Regions from separate parts of the Sulfoacidibacillus ferrooxidans genome, predicted to be linked through region 3. Evidence: riboswitches for the same ligand, from Rfam matches in the RefSeq annotation. Region 3 holds a riboswitch; each other region holds the start of a gene.

Evidence for each region. A riboswitch is a leader RNA that binds a small molecule or an ion and turns the genes downstream of it on or off. The one in region 3 is predicted to bind cyclic di-GMP.
Region 1: it holds a riboswitch for cyclic di-GMP, as region 3 does, so the genes downstream of both, MM817_RS14765 (putative bifunctional diguanylate cyclase/phosphodiesterase) here and MM817_RS11065 (EAL domain-containing protein) in region 3, are expected to answer to the same signal.
Region 2: it holds a riboswitch for cyclic di-GMP, as region 3 does, so the genes downstream of both, MM817_RS08495 (hypothetical protein) here and MM817_RS11065 (EAL domain-containing protein) in region 3, are expected to answer to the same signal.

Annotation. Positions count from the first base shown of each region.
Region 1 covers NZ_JALBUF010000020.1:20,729-28,203, forward strand. Annotated here, with positions in the region: gene MM817_RS14760 (diguanylate cyclase domain-containing protein) at 467-2,947, shown strand; cyclic di-GMP riboswitch class I at 3,394-3,478, shown strand; gene MM817_RS14765 (putative bifunctional diguanylate cyclase/phosphodiesterase) at 3,637-5,856, shown strand; gene MM817_RS14770 (response regulator) at 6,218-6,526, shown strand; one part of gene MM817_RS14775 (IS3 family transposase) at 6,590-7,475, opposite strand, start outside.
Region 2 covers NZ_JALBUF010000004.1:180,934-188,408, forward strand. Annotated here, with positions in the region: gene MM817_RS08485 (sensor histidine kinase) at 1-1,458, opposite strand, end outside; gene MM817_RS08490 (DUF5305 family protein) at 1,439-2,563, opposite strand; gene MM817_RS08495 (hypothetical protein) at 2,580-3,167, opposite strand; cyclic di-GMP riboswitch class II at 3,226-3,308, opposite strand; gene MM817_RS08500 (hypothetical protein) at 3,467-4,258, opposite strand; gene MM817_RS08505 (S26 family signal peptidase) at 4,498-5,592, shown strand; gene MM817_RS16940 (dTDP-4-dehydrorhamnose 3,5-epimerase family protein) at 5,691-5,960, shown strand; gene MM817_RS08520 (PQQ-like beta-propeller repeat protein) at 6,038-7,399, shown strand; gene MM817_RS08525 (tetratricopeptide repeat-containing glycosyltransferase family 2 protein) at 7,442-7,475, shown strand, end outside.
Region 3 covers NZ_JALBUF010000007.1:44,874-52,348, reverse strand. Annotated here, with positions in the region: gene MM817_RS11070 (APC family permease) at 1-353, opposite strand, end outside; gene MM817_RS11065 (EAL domain-containing protein) at 583-2,787, opposite strand; cyclic di-GMP riboswitch class I at 2,979-3,063, opposite strand; gene MM817_RS11060 (hypothetical protein) at 3,302-4,219, opposite strand; cyclic di-GMP riboswitch class I at 4,267-4,351, opposite strand; gene MM817_RS11055 (hypothetical protein) at 4,534-5,091, shown strand; gene MM817_RS17410 (substrate-binding domain-containing protein) at 5,183-5,407, opposite strand; gene MM817_RS11050 (hypothetical protein) at 5,397-5,615, shown strand; gene MM817_RS11045 (MFS transporter) at 5,672-7,003, opposite strand; gene MM817_RS11040 (ArsR/SmtB family transcription factor) at 6,981-7,475, opposite strand, start outside.

The DNA of each region.
Region 1 (7,475 bases), on a different contig from region 3:
ATTTTTCACAACCTCCTTCCCTATTATATTACAAAACAATTACAAAATAATGAAGTTTTTATTATACATCATCGATTATGGCGATGCTAGTAAAATGGAGAGGATTATTTTTACGATCAATGACCGAAGGTAGACACACGCAAACAAGCAATTACTCGAGGAATGTTCATGTTCGATCGCAAAACCATGAAAAAAACCCATGGAGGCTATTTCATCATCAACCTGATGGTCATTGTGAGACCCATTTTGTAGTCCGTGTGATAATCAACCCTTTCTTTCTATGGATCAATCCAGAAAGAGGGGGTTGAGTAGGAGTACATCCATGACATTTCATTGAAATCATTTACTGATGAACGAATGCTGATCAAGTTTACTTGTTTTCACTTGACCCAAAGCGTACAGTTACCGTTGATACTGCTTGTATCCATCAAAATCCACATATATGGAAGGAGAATTTCGCCATCGAATGATGCCATTTGCGCTTTTTAGTACCATGTTGAATACCGTCTGGGACGTATCAAGTGTGATCGGATTATTAGAATTTATCATTCAACTTCGTAGGATAGCTATTTTTCAAAAAATAAGAATATGTATCTATGAAATCCCTGAAGCAATCATCCCTCTACTGGGTATGTTGGTATGGTCTTCACTCAATCATCCATTGAGTTTCATTCTCTACCCCGTGTATATGATATTTATAGCACAATTGCTACAATCATCGAAAAGAATCGCTCCGGCCGTACTGGTTGCATTTGTCTTACAATGGATCGGAATCGCTTGGTTGACCCCGATTCATCACGATGTACGCTATGTTGTTTTGTTGCTTTCTGTACCAATGATCGCGTTTGTTATGCCCTTTCTCGCATTGTCGCCCGCCTGGGCATGGTTCTTCTTGTTTGTTCTTCAAACGATGCATGCGATTCTCACGGCCAATCCCATGGAATGGATCCATGAAATCCAAGGAGTGGTAGCGGCTGTACTTTTTTTACTGTATATCAAGGAGCGCAGTGATCGTGAAATCTCGTTACATGAACGCAATATTGATCCACTTACAGGTGCTTTAAATCGGCGTGGATGTGAACAATGGAGTAAATCTTTACGCCATGCACAAGCTGCTTGTATTTTGATTGATCTGGATGATTTTAAATTTGTCAATGATACTTTTGGTCATGATATCGGAGACTTGATCTTACAAGAAGCAGTGCAACGATTAAAAGGGGCCATTCGCGATAAGGATGCGATCGTAAGATGGGGAGGAGATGAGTTTTTAGTCCTCATTGTTGAACCCATGGTTGAAGGAAGCAAAGAATTAACTGAACTTGTTGAACGTATCCATCTGATCTTAACCCGACATCCGATTTGGGTGGAACGACTAGGTACGCAATTATTTATTCGCGGAAGTGTGGGTGTTGCTACCGGTGAATTAGACCTCGATGTTTTAGTGCGACAAGCCGATCAGGCGTTACTTGACGTCAAACAACATACAAAAAATACGGTCAACTGGTTTTCTACCGAGAAGGATAGTACAGAACATGAACTGCCATCCGAATTCTATACGCGACAACATCTTCATTTGGCAAAACAAGCACTGGCAACATACATGGCTGATAGTCCCCTTAGTGTCATTCTCCTTGATCGTGCGGGAGCCTTACTTGAAGTCAATGCTGCCTACGAAAAATTAACTGGGTATTCTCGTAATGAATTATTGGGCAATCAACGTTATTATTTAGAAAAATTAGGGGAATTCCATACCCTACGTAGTCATGAAGGACAGGACAGTGACACTGCTCAACACAAGTGGTCAGCAGCCTTATTGCACCCCAATCTACATGGCCATCCGCAACGGGTGCAAAGTTATGTGCATTCTCTTCAATTGGGTGAAACGATCATCGGTTACTGGATGATCTGTCACCCTAATGAAAGCGCATATGCATCTCATGTGCTATCTCATGCGTTGGATTGGCCTGTTCCCATCGTTATGATTAATGAGGAACGTTGTATGATAGAAGCAAATGCAGCATGGTGTAATTTATATGGCACAACAAAGGAAGATATCTTGGGCCAATCCATCGAGTGTGTCTCAAGTGGATACACGGATAATGAAGTTTATAGAAAGTTACATGACGACCTTGAAACCAGTGGGATCAGTTTTGGAGTATTGATCAATCGACATGTACGTTCCCATGAAGTGATCATGGTTGCTCATACGACATTGCGCATGCCACAAATTGATGGGAGATATCACTACCTTTCCATCCAACAATCACTAGAGTCGCTGGAGGAACAAGCTACTTTATCTATTGGCATGCAAAATACGTATGAGGGAGTTTTCTTAGCGACATTGGCTCGCGTAGCAGAGTGGGATGATCCAGATTTACTGCAACACGTCCATCGCGTTAGTGACTATGTGCGCTGGATTGCTACTCTTGCCGCTGATGAGGGATATATTAGTTTGAGTGATGTGGAGATGTTATCGATTGCTAGTGTAACTCACGATTTAGGTAAAGCTGGTATTTCGGATCTCATTTTGCGTAAACCGGGGAAACTCACGAAAACAGAGTTTGAACAAATTAAACAGCATCCGATGATTGGAAAAGCGATGCTTGATACAGTGATTCAACAACTTGCACTGTTTCACCCTTCTCATTCTCGCGCCTTGGTATATGCGCTAGAAATCAGTCAAACGCATCATGAACATTGGGACGGCAACGGGTATCCGCAAGGGCTTACTGGAGATACCATCCCCATTTCAGGGCGAATCGCAGCCCTTGCTGATGTGACTGATGCATTGCTGAGCAAACGTAGCTATAAGCGCGCATGGTTGGATTACGAAGTCAAAGACTATATCCAGCAACAGCGTGCAAAACAGTTCGATCCAAACTTAGTGGACTTAGTGATTGATCATTGGACGAGCCATCCTCATCGTTTTAGCTACGAAAATAAGTAAGGACAACATAGAAAGGCTTTATCCGAAGATCAAAAGATACTCTATCCATCATAGAGTATCTTTTGATGCTATAGGATTTCATGGACAACGATAGAACATGGTAAGGATGGCTTTCCGTAAGATTCCAGACATAAATGAACACACTCCTACAGCGCTGGACCCATGATCATCCATTACCAGAACAGTTGTATACCCCACACCTGAATGAACGCATACCGACTCTTCATATATTCGGTGATCTGTAACGTTACCTGTCCTCTCATCGTACAATCAATCTACGTTTATATTCCGAAAATAAATGTGTTGTAATTGTATGATTACTGGCATAAATTATGTAGAAAAACCTTGAAAAATGTCGAATAACGGATTAAAATATACGTAGTGGAAAGTGCTAGTTAAGCATTACCCTACATGATATATATTATTCGTTGCAGAGATAAAATAATTGTGTCTCAAGGCAAACCAGTGAAAACACTGGGACGCAAAGCTACGGGTCTACGGGAATCATCCTATGATCGCCGGGTTGCCACTCATATTTTGATTGTGAAAAAGGCGACCCTCTTATACTTAGAGATCGCCTTTTAGTATTTCCTGATTCATTCGTTAATAAGGCATAGAAGGGGGGAAAATAAGTCTAGACATCGTCATTCCCAAACAGAGTAGAAGATCATAATGGAGGTGTACTTTTCATGATGGAAAAAACAAAAGAGTGCTATATGCCCAACCAATACGATGCTTCTCATGTCAAGATACACCAGGTAGTAGCCACTCAAGAAGTATCTGACATCATACAGGAAGGATTCTTAGATGAAAAGAGATTACTGGAAATCATAGATAGTTCCTCGGATATTTTTGCTATTTTTTCAACTGCGTTTGACATCAAGTATATTAGTTCTTCGATACGCCATGTATTAGGTTATCCTTTGGGTGATGGGGAGTTCTCCATATGGGATATCGTACATGCTGATGATGTAGAGAGTTTGCAAGAGAAGATATATGAAGTTCGTCAAGTGCCTGAAACCTATGTAAGCATGGATGTACGTATAAAGCATCAACATGGAGAATGGTGTCATTATGCCATGACATTAAAACAGTTACGTGATGAACCTGAGATGATCATCGCTACGTTACGTGATGTAACCGATATTCAACGTATAAAAGATTTGATGATGCATCAATCGTACTATGATGACATAACGAAACTTCCTAATAGGAGAAAGTTTATAGAAGACTTACAACTTATGGTTCATCATGTTAAAGAGAACAAGGTAAATATGGCAGTGATGCGATTGGATATCGATGACTTCAAGAAAATCAATGACACGTTAGGCCATGGTATTGGAGATCAGTTATTACAGGCATTGACTCATCAACTACGTTATGTTGTTTCTCATGACGTGTACTTTTATCGGTTAAGCGGAGATGAATTTTCATTTATTTTACTGGACTATACGCATGCAACCTTTGTAGTAGACATGGCGGATAAAATTTGCGAAATATTTAAATTATCATTCCAGGTTGATGAGTTCAATCTGTTTGTTACCGCTAGTATTGGCATCTCTCTCTATCCAGAGGATGGACTCGATGGCGAAACATTATTTCAACATGCAGGAATGGCACTCTCTCGAACCAAAGATACCCATAAAAATACGTATCATTTTTATACAGCTTCCTTAAATACACAAGCGTATAAACGTTTTTTTCTTTCGAATGACTTCCGAACGGCCATGCAAAAAAACCAATTTGTTCTCTATTATCAACCTCGTGTCGATGGACAAAATGGTCAGATTGTTGGAGCAGAAGCATTGATTCGTTGGGAGCACGAAGAATGGGGACTTGTCTCCCCTGACGACTTCATATCTATTGCGGAAGAAAATGGACTCATCACGCGCCTTGGCGAATGGGTATTGAAAAGTGCCTGTATCCAATTAAAAGAATGGTTGGATAAGGGAATTCACCTACAACTATCTGTCAATGTTTCTATTCATCAATTTTTACATAGTGATATTGTGGAAACGATGAAGCACATTGTACAAGAAACGAAGGTTGATCCGCATTTTTTGGAAATTGAAATTACAGAGTCCAGTCTATTGCCAAGTGGACTCGTTGTGAGTCGTGCTGTGAAGGAATTACGCGCAATGGGAATTCAAGTACTTTTTGATGATTTTGGAACTGGGTACTCATCATTAAGTTGGTTACATCAAGTAGAACTAGATGGATTAAAAATTGATAAGTCTTTTATTCAAAAAATATCAGACCACTCGACAACGTTAGAGATTGTTCGCTCCATTATTACACTTGCCCATGAGTTACATCTTCGTGTTATTGCAGAAGGTGTTGAGTCATCTCATGAATGGGACCTCTTGCGAAAGGAACAATGCGATGAAATTCAAGGATATCTATTTAGTCGACCCTTACCTGCGGATCAATTCGATCAGTTTGTCATTCATGAAGGGATAAGAGTACAAGAAGTCAATGATGGTAAGGTAAATCAAAGACAATATTTTAGAGTCGCTCCCCTACATCCCATCATAGGATCGATGACCATAGACTCGATTAGAGGACGTGTGCTGCATATTGGTTATACAGAAGTGTTAATTCATGATATTGGAGCAGGGGGATTATCTTTCATCTCCAATGTACGTTTCGCATCGATGAGCGAGGTTGTCCTTAGGTTTAAGGTTTGGGTGTTGAATCAGTGCATGGAATGGAGTGGTAAAATTGCATGGAGCAATGAATTACCTGGTACCATTTTTACGTATGGCATTCAATTTATGATGTCTGAAAAAAATCAGAAAAAGTTAATGCAAGATGTACATGAATTAGCTATTCAATTACAAACGAGTAGTGAGCGAATGGGTGACATGAGATTTTTCACTGAAAATATCGATTCATTTTTTATATCGTAAGTGAAAGCGAGTAACCTATCGTTGATTAGTTAGTTGTTTTTTACGAAAATGGCTTTTGAAGATAAAAAACTTCGCGCAAAGCGCAGTGCGGACTTGGCTATGTATCATGAAAATCAAAAAGAACTGCTGCTTTCTTCGCACGGTATCTTCTACGGATGTTTCGATAACTTTAAATTGCTGATGGGACCTCAGCTTCCATTACTCGCAGAAATCAAGCTGTCTTCTTCGAAGTAAAACAGTTCCATCATAGGTGAGGTCAATCAACAACCAGAATATAACGGCACACGCGTAGTACATTTAATTAGTGAGGAACGATCATGGATTCTTACTGAACACCCAACCAAATGAGAGGAGCAATCTCATGCGTATCATGATAGTAGATGATTCCGCGTTCATGCGATCCATGATTCGAAATGTTGTCGTTGCAAAGGGAGGGATAGTGGTCGGCGAAGCTACCGATGGTCTTGAAGTAATCAGCACCTATGCAGAGTGTTCCCCAGATCTTGTAACCATGGATATTACGATGCGAAACATGGGAGGATTGGACGCACTCAGGGAATTGATCACAGTCTACCCCGATGCTCGTATTATCATGGTATCTGCTATCGGACAACCATCCGATATGATTGAGGCCATTCGGTCTGGTGCGGTTGGGTATGTATGGTATTAAGTCAATATGGTGGACACCCCGAACAAAGAATATCAAAACAGTCTGATACATCGTTTTATTATGCTAGCTAGCTTTCTGGTTCACATTATTGCAATACATTGATTGGAATTGTACAGGGGTCTTATATCCAATCGACGAATGAATCCGCAACCTGTTGTACCAAATCTCGATGTACTCCCAAATGTCTTTATGCGCCCGTTTGCGCGTTTTGTACGTCTCTACATGGATGAGCTCACGTTTAATGACGCTGTGAAATGATTCAATGCAAGCGTTGTCGTAACCGTTTCCCTTGCGGCTCATGCTGCCTTTCATCTTGTACTTTTTTAGCCGTGCTTGGTACTCATTGGACGCATACTGGCTGCCTCGATCCGAATGATGCAACACACCATCAGCAGGCTTTTCCCGCTCATATGCGTCGTCTAATGCGCTCATCACGAGTTCCTTGGTCATACGTGAGTCAGCCTTCCATCCAACGATTTTTCGTGTGAATAAATCCATGATACTGGCTACATAAAGCCATCCTTCAGCGGTCCAAACATACGTAATATCCGACATCCACACCTGGTTTGGTCTCTCTGCCGTAAACGTCTGATTTAGCACGTTGTCATCTACAGGCTGATTGTGTTTGGAATTGGTTGTTGCCTTATATTTACGGACTGTGCGGCTCTTCAGTCCATTCTCCCGCATGATACGAGCCACTGTTTTCTGCCCAACACGTACACCCTCGTCTCGCAGCACCCGCATAATCTTTGGACTCCCGTATAAACGCCGAGAGGCAAGAAAGATGTGATGAATACGTCGAGTGAGATTCATTCGGCGATATGTACGCTCGCTAGTAGGGCACTTAACCCATGCATAGTACCCGCTTCGATACACCTGAAACACTCTGCACATCCTCTGAACCGAATAGTTGAAGCGGTGATCGTAGATAAATGGATACCTTACTTCC
Region 2 (7,475 bases), on a different contig from region 3:
CGCAAGATGATCGTGAATGAGACTGAGATCCCCATTCACGTTGAACTGGGCATCGATGTTTTGTAGGTCGCGTAGGTGGTCGAGATATGTTTTTATATCATTTTTCCATGAATTCCTATCATCAGAAAGTCCACTTAATTGGTTGATCGATCGACGGAAATCTTGAATGCAGGCGTTTGCTGTATCCTGAATGACAAGAAGCTTGTTTTTTAGCTTCAGTATATCAAGCGGTGATTGATTTGCAGTCAACCCATGTAATGCGTATACGATGCTAAACAGACGTTGTGAAACATGATCGTGCATCTCCCGTGCAATGCGGTTCTGTTCTTGTGCAACGAGGAGCTTACCAGTAATGTGTTCATAGGTAAAGCGTTCAATGACAGCAGAAGCAAATTCAAGTAGTACATCTAGTGATCGAACGTCCGCCTCTTCTAAGGAGAAAGGGGTTTGACTAAAGATAGCGATGAGTTGACGGGACTCCCCTTTTATGCCTCTTGAGCGTAGTGTATAAAAAGGCGTTTGCTGTTCTTTAGGTGAGAGGAGATGTATATCTCCCCGGCACCATGTCGCTAGTAGGTCATCCACTTTTTGCTGGAGTGTATGCTGATCAATGTCTTCTGGTTGTGCAATCGAAAGTACATGATAACAGACGGACTCTTGTTCTGACGCAAACACAGCCGATGCACAGCCGATGAGTTCTATAGCCGTTTTTGCGAAAAGCTCGCATAGGCAAGATGGATTTTCTGCATAGTTCATTTCACTCATAGTTTGATAAAGTGTCATGACTTGACGCAATAGATGCTCTGTGCGCGTATGTTCTGTGTGCAATTGTTGATTCATTCGATGTAATTCTTTTGTTTGCGCTTGTAGTAAGTGTTGTCTTGCTTCTAACTCTCGTGCGAGGCGGGTGTAGAGATGAAACAGTACTGTCACTAGAATTGCAACAAGTATAAGGCCGGATTCATTTGAAAAAAGTTGCTTTGGTAAGAAGGTATGAGGTGTACGTGCAGAAAAATCAAAGAGCACGGTACCGGTCAATATATAGATTGCAAAGTTCATCCAGCTTTCATACATAGAAAGTAGAGTCGCAGCCATAAATACAGAATTGAGTGCGTACCAAACAAATGGACTGGAAAATCCACCTGTTTCCATCACGAGAAGAAGTACACCGAGAGTTTCTATACTTATGAGTGCGCGGATGATACCTGGCGTTTGTTGATGTCTTCGATACATACCTGTTACGGCAAGGTTTTCAATGAGTAGACAAAAGACGACAAGCAACTTCACCCAAATGGGGGCCTGTGGTTGACCGATGACATAAAAACAAGAAATGATGAGGAATGACAGGTATCGATAAATATAGGCGATCCCCTGTTGATCGTTTCCTTTTGTAATAGATAAAGGGACACGCCACGTGGCGTTAAATAGTCGTTGAGCGTTATTCCAAATTCGGCTCATTTGTTCTGATGCCTCCAAAGTCTAGTGGGAATGAGCTTTGCTTAGTGTGCACATTCCCACCTTCATCTTCTGTATATACATAGGCACAGTCTCCGTCAATGGCTACATAGCGAAGTGCAGCATCTCCCGTACACTCGCGCAAGATGGGAACGTCGCGATCTAATGCTAAACGGACTAGTGAAGCAAGGGAATCAAGTGTAATGACAAAGGAATGGCCAAAATTCACAGTTTGGCTAAGATGAAAGATGCGATCGCGATGGCGTTTTTCCAATCGTTCCGATGGTTTTGATCCTATGCCTACTTGCAATTTGCGATATGGCCATAGTAAGATAAGAAGGGCTACCAAGAGTATTCCAAACAGAGATCCTAACCCTGTCCTTGCAAGGGGGATAGGGAGTGTCCAACCAAAGAGGTGAAATGTGTTTGGAGTTATGGAAGAGAGGGTGAAGGAGACAGGTATACTATTGGTCAGTGAACTCTGTACTTCTAACTCCTGGCCATTTTCCTGAAAAGAGAGTCCTGACACAGTGGGAATTTGTTCTGTCTGTCTATTGTAAGTCACTTCTCCCGCGATTTGTGGATCAAGTGTAATGGTGTAACTATCTGGGCTTATTTGTAATGCTTTTGTCATGTTGCTTGTAAACTCATTGATGGTAGCGAGGTTGATGGTGTAGGTTTCATTCCATAGAGTCCCACTTTTTTCATGAGTAACGATGGTTTGGGTGGATGCCACTGGGTAATCTTTTTCCCACATGTTTGGAGCGATGAGGCGTATGATGGGTGTTGAACTTAGATGTAGCGTCATCGGTTGATTGGCTAAGAAATTCATTTGCTCATGAATGACGAGTTGGCGCGTGATTGCAGTGAAGATAGTTCCATTTCCTGTGGTTGCACCTCCTTTAGGCAAAAGGGGATTGGGGGATTCGATTGGTTGATAGGAAAAAGATGTGGTGAGATTACCACTTACTTGGTTATCATTTTGAATCTGCATGGGTTGAGTCAGCACCATCGACCATTCCGTGGCTGTTGTAATGCATAAGGCAGTTACTACTGTAATGGCAATGATATATGGCCACTTACGCTTTCCCTTTATCTTTCTTCTCATCTGAACACCCTTCTTTCTAAGACAAAATTCTATAGGAATATGTGATCGTCGCTCCTCCGCCCAGCCAGGAGAAGGTAAAGGTTAGTGGTATCGATGTGGGCACGGATGCATTTGGATAGAGAATGTGTACTTTGAAATTTTCCTGTGTATTTGGATAAATGGTAGGTTGTGTCATTAACTGTACAGTAAAATTCGTATCTGCAGGTGCACTTACGCTCTCTATGCTTATATTTTGCAGCTGGTGATTGTTCACCATAAAGGTAATTGTAGCGTGATATGGGGGCGAAGAAGTAGATGATGGCTCCGCTGTTTTAGCAGAGGCAGACTGAGTGTATGCCTTAGTATTTGATGTAGAAGAAGTCACGGGCACAGTAGGATACAGAGTGATCGTATACGGATCATATGATGGCGTGACTGTTGGCTGTTTTGGTTGTGTCGTATCTGCAGTGATCGTGGGTGTTGTGATTAACGCATCTCTTCCACGAACGATAGAAACGAGATTTTGTGATTGGACACTTGCTATACTATAGCTCGTGCTTTGTTGCAGTATGGCTAATCCGACGACGCTACATAGACTTAATGTTACCAGGTATACACCTTTCACATACATCCCCCCGTCATACAAGACGATCTCTCTTTATCAACACAAAAAGACCCGAGTTCATAACTGGGTCGGTTGCGCCACTTGCTCCATGTAATCTCAGGCGCCCACATCAGATTACACTTCATTGCTTCCCTATATATGTAGTCAATCACATACCATACTGTATTCATCAAATGTCCACTTTTGCCTAGTCAAAATATATTTCTTTTGAAGGTATAAACTGGTGTAGTCGGTAATCGACTACACCAGTTTGACCGCTTATGGAGTGGGTCTTGTAGATGTAAGTAGGAGGGATTCGCTTATGCTGATGGTTGACTGATAATTGCAGGTGATGCAGGTGGTGCAGGTGGTGCAGGTGGTGCAGGTGGTACAGGTGGTACAGGTGGTACATTGTTATTGCCAATTGCAGCAGATGTGCCAACAACAGCGCCAACATAGATGCTACTTTCTAAAGCAGATGAAGTAACTGGCATGTCTCCTATGTTGATGTCCACATCTACCCATTCAGATTGACCACTACTTAGAGGCTGTAGTGCTACACTTGAGCCATTCGTCCATGTTTCAGTTGGTCCACTATTATTTTGGTTCATTGGTATTGGCTTTAGTAAATTCCAATTCGCATTTTTAGATAGCTCTAACAATGAATTTGGACCGTTTAGTACTGACATAGCTGGATTTGCAGTTGAAGCAGTAGATGAGGCTATATAAGTAGAAACCGCGCCTGTGCTTTGGCTGAATGCTTGGCTATATGCTTGGCTGATGTAGGGAGTAATTGTTTGACTGGTGTTATTGGTAATTTCAAATAAATGTCTCCATACGTACGATGAGTTTGGCTGTAAACCGAAGGAGCTCCCATTACCGTTATCAAAGTTAAATACAAGACTACCATTTTTATCCGATACTGTATTATCTGCGTTGGAAGAATTGGTACCAGGTTTTAGCGCTAATAATGCAGCGCTGGTATCAACAACACTGAGTGTTGACTGATTTTCTACGCTTGCAGTGCTGTATGAATAGCCTGCCATCAAGCTTGCTAGACCGAGTGCCGATCCTACTAGTACAAAACTACGTGTCATTCTGGGACGAATCACTGTAACCCCTCCGATAGTTTCTCTATTTGCTTGCGATGTCATTGTACGATGGATTAAAGCTGGATCTCGCACCGCATCAGTCTACTCTTTGCTTATTCATTTGCACCATACAGATACTCCTTTCGTACCATAGGGACTACTTCATTTGGCTACTTTTATCAGCCGTGTGCCTGACTGTGATGGGGTATACATATGATGATCTCTATAAAGAGAGTGGACTTTTTCTGGGAGGGTGTTCAATGCGTAGTGTGCGAGTGGTCGTGAAAGGGGTTCTTTTGGTTATTGCTTTATTGTTGATGGTGGCAGGAACGGGGACGTTTCTTCGTCATAAACCATTTCTACTGGAGGTAGAACGAACCAATAGTATGTATCCCCTTTTGCAACGTGGATACGTTGTATTACTTGTTCCTGTGACGTTACACACACAGCTTCATATCGGTGAGATTATCATGTATCATCCTCCTGTTGGTCCACTGTCTAAAGAGGGATTTATCGTTCATCGATTAGTAGGTGGCAATGCGAGAATGGGTTATATCACAAAGGGTGATCACAACTTGCTTTCTGATCAAGCGGCGATGCAAGCACCTCCTGTTCAACCAGCGTGGATTGTTAATCGAGTGGTGACAATCGGTGGGCGTCCGCTTGCTATACCGCTTGTGGGGTATCCAACATTGTGGTTGCAATCAGGTGCTGCCAAAAGGTTTTACTTTGTACCTATTATAGGTGCTCTTGTCGCGATTATTGTATCTACCGGAGGTATTCGCAAAAGGGAACGGCACAGGCGTTCACGGCGGTTGCGTCGTTATCAGGGATCTATTTTTTTGCTGAGTGGATTGACTCTGATGTTGATGATGGCGGCAATTATTATCAATTCATCTCAGACTGACGAAATTCCTTATGTCGTTTCATTGCATCAAAATGGTGTTTTAAATGGTGGCGGGGTGGGGATTGTGCGCAAAGGCACGGTCATTCATCGTCCACTAGCAACGCTCAATAACTTTAGTGATTATCCATCTGTTGCAACCATAACGGCAGAGGATCCACAATTGGTTTTTTCGGAAACGCAAGTGTGGTTACCTCCGCATGCGACAGCAACTCCAACGCTTACTTTAGATGCTAAGCACTTGGGATTCTATAAAAGTATAGTGCATATAGGCATTTTTCCGGGCATTTTGCCAGCTTCATGGATTGGATGGATTGCACATAGAAATTATTGGCTGGCCGTTGTTGCTGTTTCATGTATACCTGGATTACCCTTCTTTATTTTCCCATTACTGCACAGCCGTATACGGCGCAACTCAATGCAACGTGTGAGGCGTTTGATCTTTGGATAAAACGGCGCATGATCGTTATAGTGGCTACTAGTTCCATGGTATAGTAGATTTATTATTGGATAATTGGTGCGTCACGAATTCGTTCTAAGGGGTGCACGATGAAGATTGTAGTGACTGGCGGAGCGGGGTTTATAGGAAGTAATTTTGTGCGGATGATGGTTTCGGAACAGAGTGATGTGGAGGTTGTGACGTATGATGCGCTGACGTATGCGGGCAATCTTGCCAATCTTACGGGGATTATCCTCTCTGCGCACGATCGAGGCATCTTGTGGAATGATCCAGCACTTGGCATTGATTGGCCGATAACGAAGCCGGTGTTGTCTGATAAGGATCGCCTGCACCCGTTGCTAGCAGATGCACAAGTGTGAGAATGTATCCAATTGAGCATAGACTTTTATAGTGATTATACGCATACTAGATTCTAAGGATGTGAAGGAGTGGATTTATGAAAAAGGATCGATGGCAGTCTAATAGAGCACGTTGTTATGTACATAGTATGGTAGCTTTAATTGCAAGCACGATGATGTGTGCGCTTGGAGTCAGTCCAGCTTTTGCTGCTAGTCAGTCGACGATTACGATTCCAATTGATGTGGATTCACAGAGTGCTAATTTGACGATACCGACTTTACCGATAAGCTTTTTTACTAATGGGGAGCTCGAAGTTTCAGGCTCAGTTCTGGTCAATGGGCTAACGATTCCGATACAAGGTGTAGAGTTAGGCATCAACCCGCTGACGAATGCAGAAAATGTATATCAGATCCTAGGGGTTCTGTTTGTATCAAATGTCGTGCTAACTGCACAGGCTTCGACTGTTCCTGTGGGTTCGGCAGATCCATTCATAGCGACTGCCTATGATGCTACAGGGAATGCCATTGCGCTTCCAAGTGGCGCAACAGTTACTTATGATGTGAGCGCACCTAGTGGGGTGTCCTCTTTACAATACAATATAGCTAACCAGAGTGGATTTACTGCACAGGAGCCTGGCGTGTATACGATTACCCCGATGGTTAGTCAGTTTGGTACGCAAGTCACAGGTACACCCTTACAAATAACGGTTACTTATCAAGATAACATCGTTTTTCAAATGAGTTCTTCCACTCCGCTCACGCAACTCTATGTTTCTTATAGTAACGGATCGTCTACTACAAGTGGTACAGATGGTGTCACTTTGCAAGCTACAAGTGGTTTTACACAAAGTAACCAAACGGTAACGCTCACACCAAGTGGTATGCAGCAGCTAAATGCAATATTGGCCCCTGGACAAACTTACGGATTGTCGAGTGAAGGGATGTCCGATTCGGGACTCATCCTTATGGCTGATCCGACACAGACTGTATCCTATACAGCGCCAGGTTCTACTGGGAGTTCAAGTTCCACAGACAGTTCGACAACTTCTCCTAATTGGACGGCTGCTGGAAACCCATTGACTGGAACCTCTGCTCCTGTTTCTACGTATGTGAACGTCAATGGAGTGTTGTACTCAGGTACCAAGGGTGATGGCGTTTGGATGGAAAGTGGTTCTGGATCTAGCGGAACCACTTGGACGCAAGCTGGTACCAATGCCACGCTGAATGCAGCGACGATTACGGCTCTTGTCAATGCAGACGGCACGCTGTACGCGGGGACTTCAGATGATGGCGTATGGTTATTCAGTGGCTCCACTTGGACGCAAGTTGGTACGGATAGCACACTCAATTCTGGAGATGTAACTTCTTTAACTTATGCAAACGGAGAACTAGATGCTGTCGTTGGTGGAGTTGTATGGCAATATCCGATCCACATTCAGACAACTGCTTTGACCAATTAAGATATGATTAATCGTTGATTCTGTTGCAAGGGAATGTGGGAGATGAGAGATACATTGCAAGCAGTTCGTGAGTTGC
Region 3 (7,475 bases):
CCTGGTAACCAGTGTGATGCGTACTGCATGACACCTTCAGCTTCAACTGCCGGAACGGAAGAGTAAGCAATCCAAGCAGCCCATCCCATGATAAAGCTAGTGACATGTCCATGACTATAATGCGGATAACGCGCTATAGACCCGGATTCCGGTAACATCCCTCCTAATTCTGCATAAACCAGACCAATTAAAAGAACTGCAATACCCCCAATAATCCATGAAACAATAGAGGCCGGACCTGCATCTTGCGCTGCATAGAGCGCACCAAAAAGCCACCCTGAACCAATAATGCCGCCAAGAGATGCCATAATTAAATCTAGTAATGATAAATCTTTTTTAAAACCAGCATTCATCCAATGTATTCCCCTTTCTATTATACATGTCATTATAACGTTATATTTAATGACATGTATATATTATATAACATAATAAGTTATGTAATATAACATAATGAAAATAAAATTTAATTTTTACTCCGTTATTTAATTTCAATAAAATACAACTACTTTTTGCATGAGACACTTCACATGCAAAAAGTAGTTGCTCTTCATTACCTATGCAATCAAAAGAAGATTACTTTGGTTACATATAAGACGTAAAAAATGTTTCAATATTTTCAGTAAAAAATTTCATCTCACCTATTTTGTCTTTCTTTATTTTTAATTGAATGGTTAATTCGTTTAAATCTTGTATTAAATGTTCACGACTACTTTCAGACATAATAAATTGAATACCATACTGAAAAATTCCTCCTGCTAATTCATTGCTCCACACAATTTTCCCATCGCAGTCCACGTACCTATTCACCACACAAACTTTAAATCGAAGAACAACTTCACTAATCGACGCAAAGCGTAAATTAGAGATAAAAGAAAGTCCTCCTGCACCAATATCGTGAATTAACACTTCTGAATAACCAATGTGCAATAAACGTCCTCTAATTGAGGATACTGTCATCGTTGCAATTATGGGATAATTCGGGGTCACTCTAAAATATTGTCTTCGATTCACTTGGTCATTGTAGTTGCTGACTTCTGTTACTTTCATCACTTCGTTGATTAAAAGTTGATCAAATTGATCCGCTGGCAATGGTCGACTAAACAGATAACCTTGAATTTCATCGCACTGTTCTTCACGCAATAAATCCCATTCATGAGATGATTCAACACCTTCTGCAATAACACTAAGATTTAATCCATGAGCAAGTTTAATAATGGAACGAACAATCTCTAACGTAGTCGAATTATCTGATATTTTTTGAATAAAAGACTTATCAATTTTTAATCCGTCTAATTCTAGTTGATTCAACCAACTTAATGATGAGTAACCTGTCCCAAAATCATCAAAAAGTACTTGAATTCCCATTGCCCGTAATTCCTTCACAGCATGGTATACAACTAACCCGCTTGGCAACAGACTAGATTCTGTAATTTCAATTTCCAAAAAATTCACATCAACTTTTGTTTCTTGTACAATTCGCTTGACTGTATCCACAATATCACTATGCAAAAACTGGTGAATAGAAAAGTTGACAGAGAGTCTTACATGCAATCCTTTATCCAACCATTCTTTTAATTTGAAACAAGCAGTTCTCAATACCCATTCACCAAGAGGAGTTATCAGTCCATTTTCTTCTGCAATAGATATGAAGTCGTCTGGGGATACAAGTCCCCATTCTTCATGCTCCCAACGAATCAATGCTTCTGCTCCTACAATACGACCATTTCGTCCATCGACACGTGGTTGATAATAGAGAACAAACTGGTTTTTTTGCATTGCATTACGAAAGTCATTTGATAGAAAAAACCGTTTATATGATTGTGTATTTAAAGACGCTGTATAAAAATTATACGTGTTTTTATTACTTTCTTTTGTTCTAGAGAGTGCCATTCCTGCATTTTTAAACAATGTGTCACTATCTTGTCCATCATCTGGATATAGAGAGATGCCAATGCTTGCTGTAACAAACAGATTGAACTCATCAATTTCAAATGATGATTTAAAGGATTCCGTAATCTTATCCGCTGTTTCTAAGACAAAAGTTGCATGGGTATAATCTATTAAAATAAATGAAAATTCATCCCCACTTAACCGATAAAAATAGATGTCATTTGAAACAGCAGCGCGTAGTCGATGAGTCAATGCCTTTAATAATTTATCTCCAATCATATGCCCCAATGTGTCATTAATCTTTTTGAAATGGTCTATATCTAAACGCATAACTGCCATATTGACATTTGTTTCTTTCACGCGATGAACCATAAGTTGTAAGTCTTCTACAAATTTTTTTCTGTTTGGCAAACCCGTTATATAATCATAGTAAGATTGATGCACCATCAAATTTTGTACACGTTTAATATCTGTTACATCTCGTAAAGTAGCGATAACCATCCCAGGTTCATCACTTAACTGTCTAAATGTAATGGAACAATGACACCATTCTCCGTTCTGGTGCTTCATACGTACATCGATGCTTACATATGTTTCAGATAATTGATGAACTTCACGCATCTTCTCTTGCAAACTCTCTACATCATCAGCATGTACGATATCCCACATTGAAAACCGCAAATCACTCAGCCGATAACCTAATACATTTCGAATCGAAGAACTAATGTAAGTGATTTCAAGGGTATTTGAAAAAATCGCAAATACATCAGATGAACTATCTATCATCTTCATTAATCTCTTTTCATCAAGAGAGGGTTCATTGATGATGTCAGATAAATCTTGAGTAGCTACTACCTGTTGTCCATTGACATGAGAAGCTTCATATTGGCTTGACATAAAGTACTCTTTTATTTTTTTAATCATGGAAAAAGTACACCTCCATTATGATCTTCTACTCAGTTTGACGATTAATGATATCTAAACTTACTTTGCACCCCCTTTTATACCTTGCTATCGTACCAATTAAATAGTATCGAAAAAGGCGATCTCTATTAATAAGAGAGTCGCCTTTGCACGATAAAAGTGTAAGTGGCAACCCGGCGATCATAGGTTTATACCCGTAGACCCGTAGCTTTGCGTCCCAGTGTTTCCACTGGTTTGCCTTGAGACACAATCATTTTATATATTCAGTGATATTTAAGAAGTAGTCAATGTGAATGCTTATCTAGCACTCTCCAATACATATATTTTAATTCGTTATTCGACATATTTCAAGGTTTTTCGACATATTTATGGAAGTAAGCCTAGAGATCCAACAAAAATACGAGGTAAAAGATTTTGTGAGACCTTCTCAACAAATTCTTTTACCTCGTATGAGAGTAAAGATTACAATGATCAATTCAGCAAATAATTAGGAGTTTGTATTTGCACTTGAACTTCCTGTTACTGTGACAGTTGCTGTGCCTGATGTACTTGACGTTCCCGTTGTATCACTAGTACCAGTAGAACCTGCTGCGCTTGTAGTACTAGCTGTAGATGTCCCGCTATCTGTTGAAGTACTGCTTGTAGATGTTGAAGTTTGATCTGCTTCGTTTAATTTTTGTGTCCAATGATCCAGCGTATCAATATAATGTTGTGCTTTTTGCTTGAATTGGTGAAGGCGACCATCTAATAAATGACTAAATGCGTGACTAGGGATAGGTAAGTTCACATTTAATTGCGAGAAAGAAGAAATGAATTGCTCCATTTGTCCATACTGTTCACCTGCACGAAAAGTTGCTTTTTCACTGAACCATATCATAGCGGATAAATGGTGCGACTGATCTTGATAATCTTTTTGATCATTTTTCATTTTTTTTGCATCATGCGAAATGTGATCTAATGCCTTTAACACTTGGGATGGAGAGGCCCCATTTTGCATAGATGTAATTAAACTTTGCAATGCAGCAATTATGCTGACATCTCCTTGCGACATACTTGTAGTGCTAGAACTATCTGTACTTTGATCATCACTTGTGGTGGTTGACGACGTTAATGAACCACTAGCCAATGCAGCTTTTGCCTGAGACAACGCTGTGTCATATTGCTGTTTAGCTGTAGCCACTTGAGCCTCATAGTTTGTCACCATCTGCAATGCAGTTGTTTCAGACATTTGATCTTGATTCTGATCATCAGATTTTGAAAATGAGAAAGAGGTTGAGAAGTGTCCATGATTATCTTGATTTCCATGTTGACCATGTGAATCAGCAAATGCGGCAATAGGACTCATCAGTAATCCAGTCATCGTTAATGCCATAAATGCAAACGTAGCTTTTTGCGGTTTTTTCATTTTAAAATCCCCCTTTTATCTTTTGAAACCAATATAAAACAAGCTCTTTCGGCGGTTCAGCCACCATAGTCTTGCGACTTTAGGTCTGGAACTTTGCGGCCCTGATTTTCATCAGGTGTGCCATTATCGTGATGCTTGTTATTTAAAATATACTTATCAAAATATGATAGATTTGTCTATTCATTTTTTTCACTCCTTTCCGATCTAAGATTCTCACTACTTTCTATCAAATAGTGAGTCTATTTTTGTTTTACAAGGAATATGTACCTATTACTAAGTTAATTCACTTTAAGTAGAAATGTAGGTGTAGTGAAATGCCCATCGGTTTTGCTCTTTTATTAACAAGTGTTCAACTTGTAGTTCAAGCGATGCTAGGACAGGTTTACCCAGATTGGACACTCACAAATACAGAGCACAGAATTACTCAAACCCTTGATGAAGAATTCTCCTCCTACCAACTTGGTCCAATCGCAGTAGATGTCCCCAAAACATGGGTAAAGACAGAAATGGGCGGTTACGGTGACTGGATTGGCACTACTTTTATCAATCCAAAACACCCGCTTGAAAGAGAAATTATTGTTGAATCTGATTGTGTAGGTTGCATTACTCATATGCAACAGCATCCTGAGTGGCTAATAAATTTACTGCCCAGTCAGAATCTAACACATATTCATAGATTACGAGACAAACATGCTGTGACGTTTGCTTTAGTTGCTTCTAACATAGACCCTTATACAGGTGCCGGAATTCTTGCCTTGACGACTAATAATACAGGATATGGGTATGTGGAAATCTTTCTGCCCACTACAGACCACAAAACCATGTCACAAGTGATTACTAGTTTCCATATAACTTCAAGCTCTTTCGTCTAAAAAGAAAAATTGCTTTCACAATATCATATATTCGAAGGTTATCTTCATTTTATGGGGGGATTCTCAACTTTTTTTGTGTGTAAATCGCAAATTAGTTAGGTGATGTACATGTTCCCCTTTTAATCAAGGTAGTATCTACTATAATAACTTGTGGAGCATAGGTTTTATCTTTAATCATATGTAACAACTCTTCTGCCGCTCGCTCCCCCATCACTTCCATGTCCTGTTTAACTGTCGTTAATGGGGGATTTTGAGAAGATGCTACATTTACAAATACCTCCGCATTAGGATATTTAAATAACGGTATGCTTGACATGGAGGTGCATAATGCAGACAATGCAAAAGTTGGTCAGCAATCCTTTCAAACGAGTCTTGCACCAGGTCAATCAATTACAGAAACATATCAATGGATTGCACCTAGTACACCTGGCACATACTCAGTACAACTAGGTGTATTTAGCGGAGGCTATTCGACTAATTATTATTGGAATTCTACAGCAGGAACAATTACCGTAAATAGTTGAAAAGCACCTCTGTTGATCTTCGCTTTACATGTAGAATCGTCCTGAGCCCTGTTGGTTCAGGACGATTCTACATCGTTTTGAAGATATTTATTTTTCCAAACAGGGTGTTCTTCCATATTCCGAAAATCACGAATTAGATAGAGTGAGCAAAATAAGAGAGTGATAAGTATTCCGCTACCCAACAACAACTCTCTTACATTTATCCATTTTGCTTCTATGATAAAAGAAGATACCGTATAGCTAACCGGAACAAGCCCCATTGACATGAGAGTCAATACTGACATCGTACGTCCCAATTTATTTGCTGGTACGATTGTTTGAATATAGTTGATCAATGGGATATTTACGATAGCAATGGCTATACCCATCAAAATCATAAGCAAAATCCCACCCCACGGTGCATAAACAAACCCAATTCCAGCCATCGCACTTCCCATGAATGCACCTAACCCAGCTAACCAAATGAACTTCCCGCGAAAACCTTTCATCATAACAACAAGTAAGCCACCCAAAACAGCTCCCAAGCCAAAACCTGATTCGTACAGACCATACGTACCTCCAGACCACCCAAAACTTTTGATCAATATGGGGATACCAATATTGATCGGTCCCATAAATAACAAGTTAATCATCAGTGAGATCAACATGAGTGTGGCAAGAATACGTGAAGACCAAACAAAGAGTGTGCCCTCTCTAATTTCTGACCACATAGATGAAGGTGACTCTATTATTTGATTTTCTAATGAAGATACATGGTCTACATATCTACGTAGTTTTAAAAAAGAAAGTAATGTAGTGCTAAGTAGATAGATCATTGAGATTCCAACAAACATCATCTGATAATCCAGGAACAATAAGAGTCCGGCAGCAAGTAATGGACCTAGCACAGTGCTCAGTTGTTGTACCGTCTGAATGAGACTATTTGCTTTTTCAAATACTTGTGTAGGAACAGCACTCGGTACAATCGAACTACTTGCAGGGTAGAAAAACGCATCAATTATACCAAAAGACACAGCGATCCAATCGATCAGCCAAAGTTCTGGTTTTCGATGTACACCTACGATTAAAAACGCAAAGAGAATAAGGAGTACAGCTCGTATAAACAATGACATCATCAAGATCCGTTTGCGATCGATACGATCAGCCAGTGCACCACCGACTAGCATAAATATGATGCGAGGGATAGATGCTGCAGTCAAAGTCGTACCCAAAGCCACTTCAGAACCTGTTATATTTAAAACATACCACCCCAAGATGATGAAATAGGCGCCATCACCAATTGTAGAGAACCACGTTCCAAACATAAGACTCAAAAAGTTTTTATCCTTAAACAGATAAAATCGTTTATGTAATACTTCAACAGCATCATGACTCGTCTCTTGAATCACTCGGTGTAGCCTCCAGTATTATAGTCGTGTCATCTTTCGTATGATGCACATGTTGTGTATCAGCTTGTTCTGCACTAGCATTATCTACAGGAATCTGCGGTACATCTGATAAAAACCCAACAGATGTCATGAAGAAACACTTTTCTGTACCGGTGTTCTCATCTCTCCTATCGCCATTTTGTATTTCATTTTGACTATCCAGAAGACTCAGCTCATGCATAACCGACATATATTTTTTATGCCATGCAAGTAAGTCTTCCTTTTTGGCATTAATTTCCCATATACCATGGATCAGGGGTTGATCGTTTACATGATTACCAGATGGATCTATAGAAAAAAATTGCTCACTCGTCTCATATACTCTAGAAAGTGCAATTCTCAGTTGATTAGCCATGACTTCTTGTATCAGAGATGGATCAAACTGAATCGAAGGAAGTAATTCTTCACTCACTTCGTAATCAATTGCAATAGC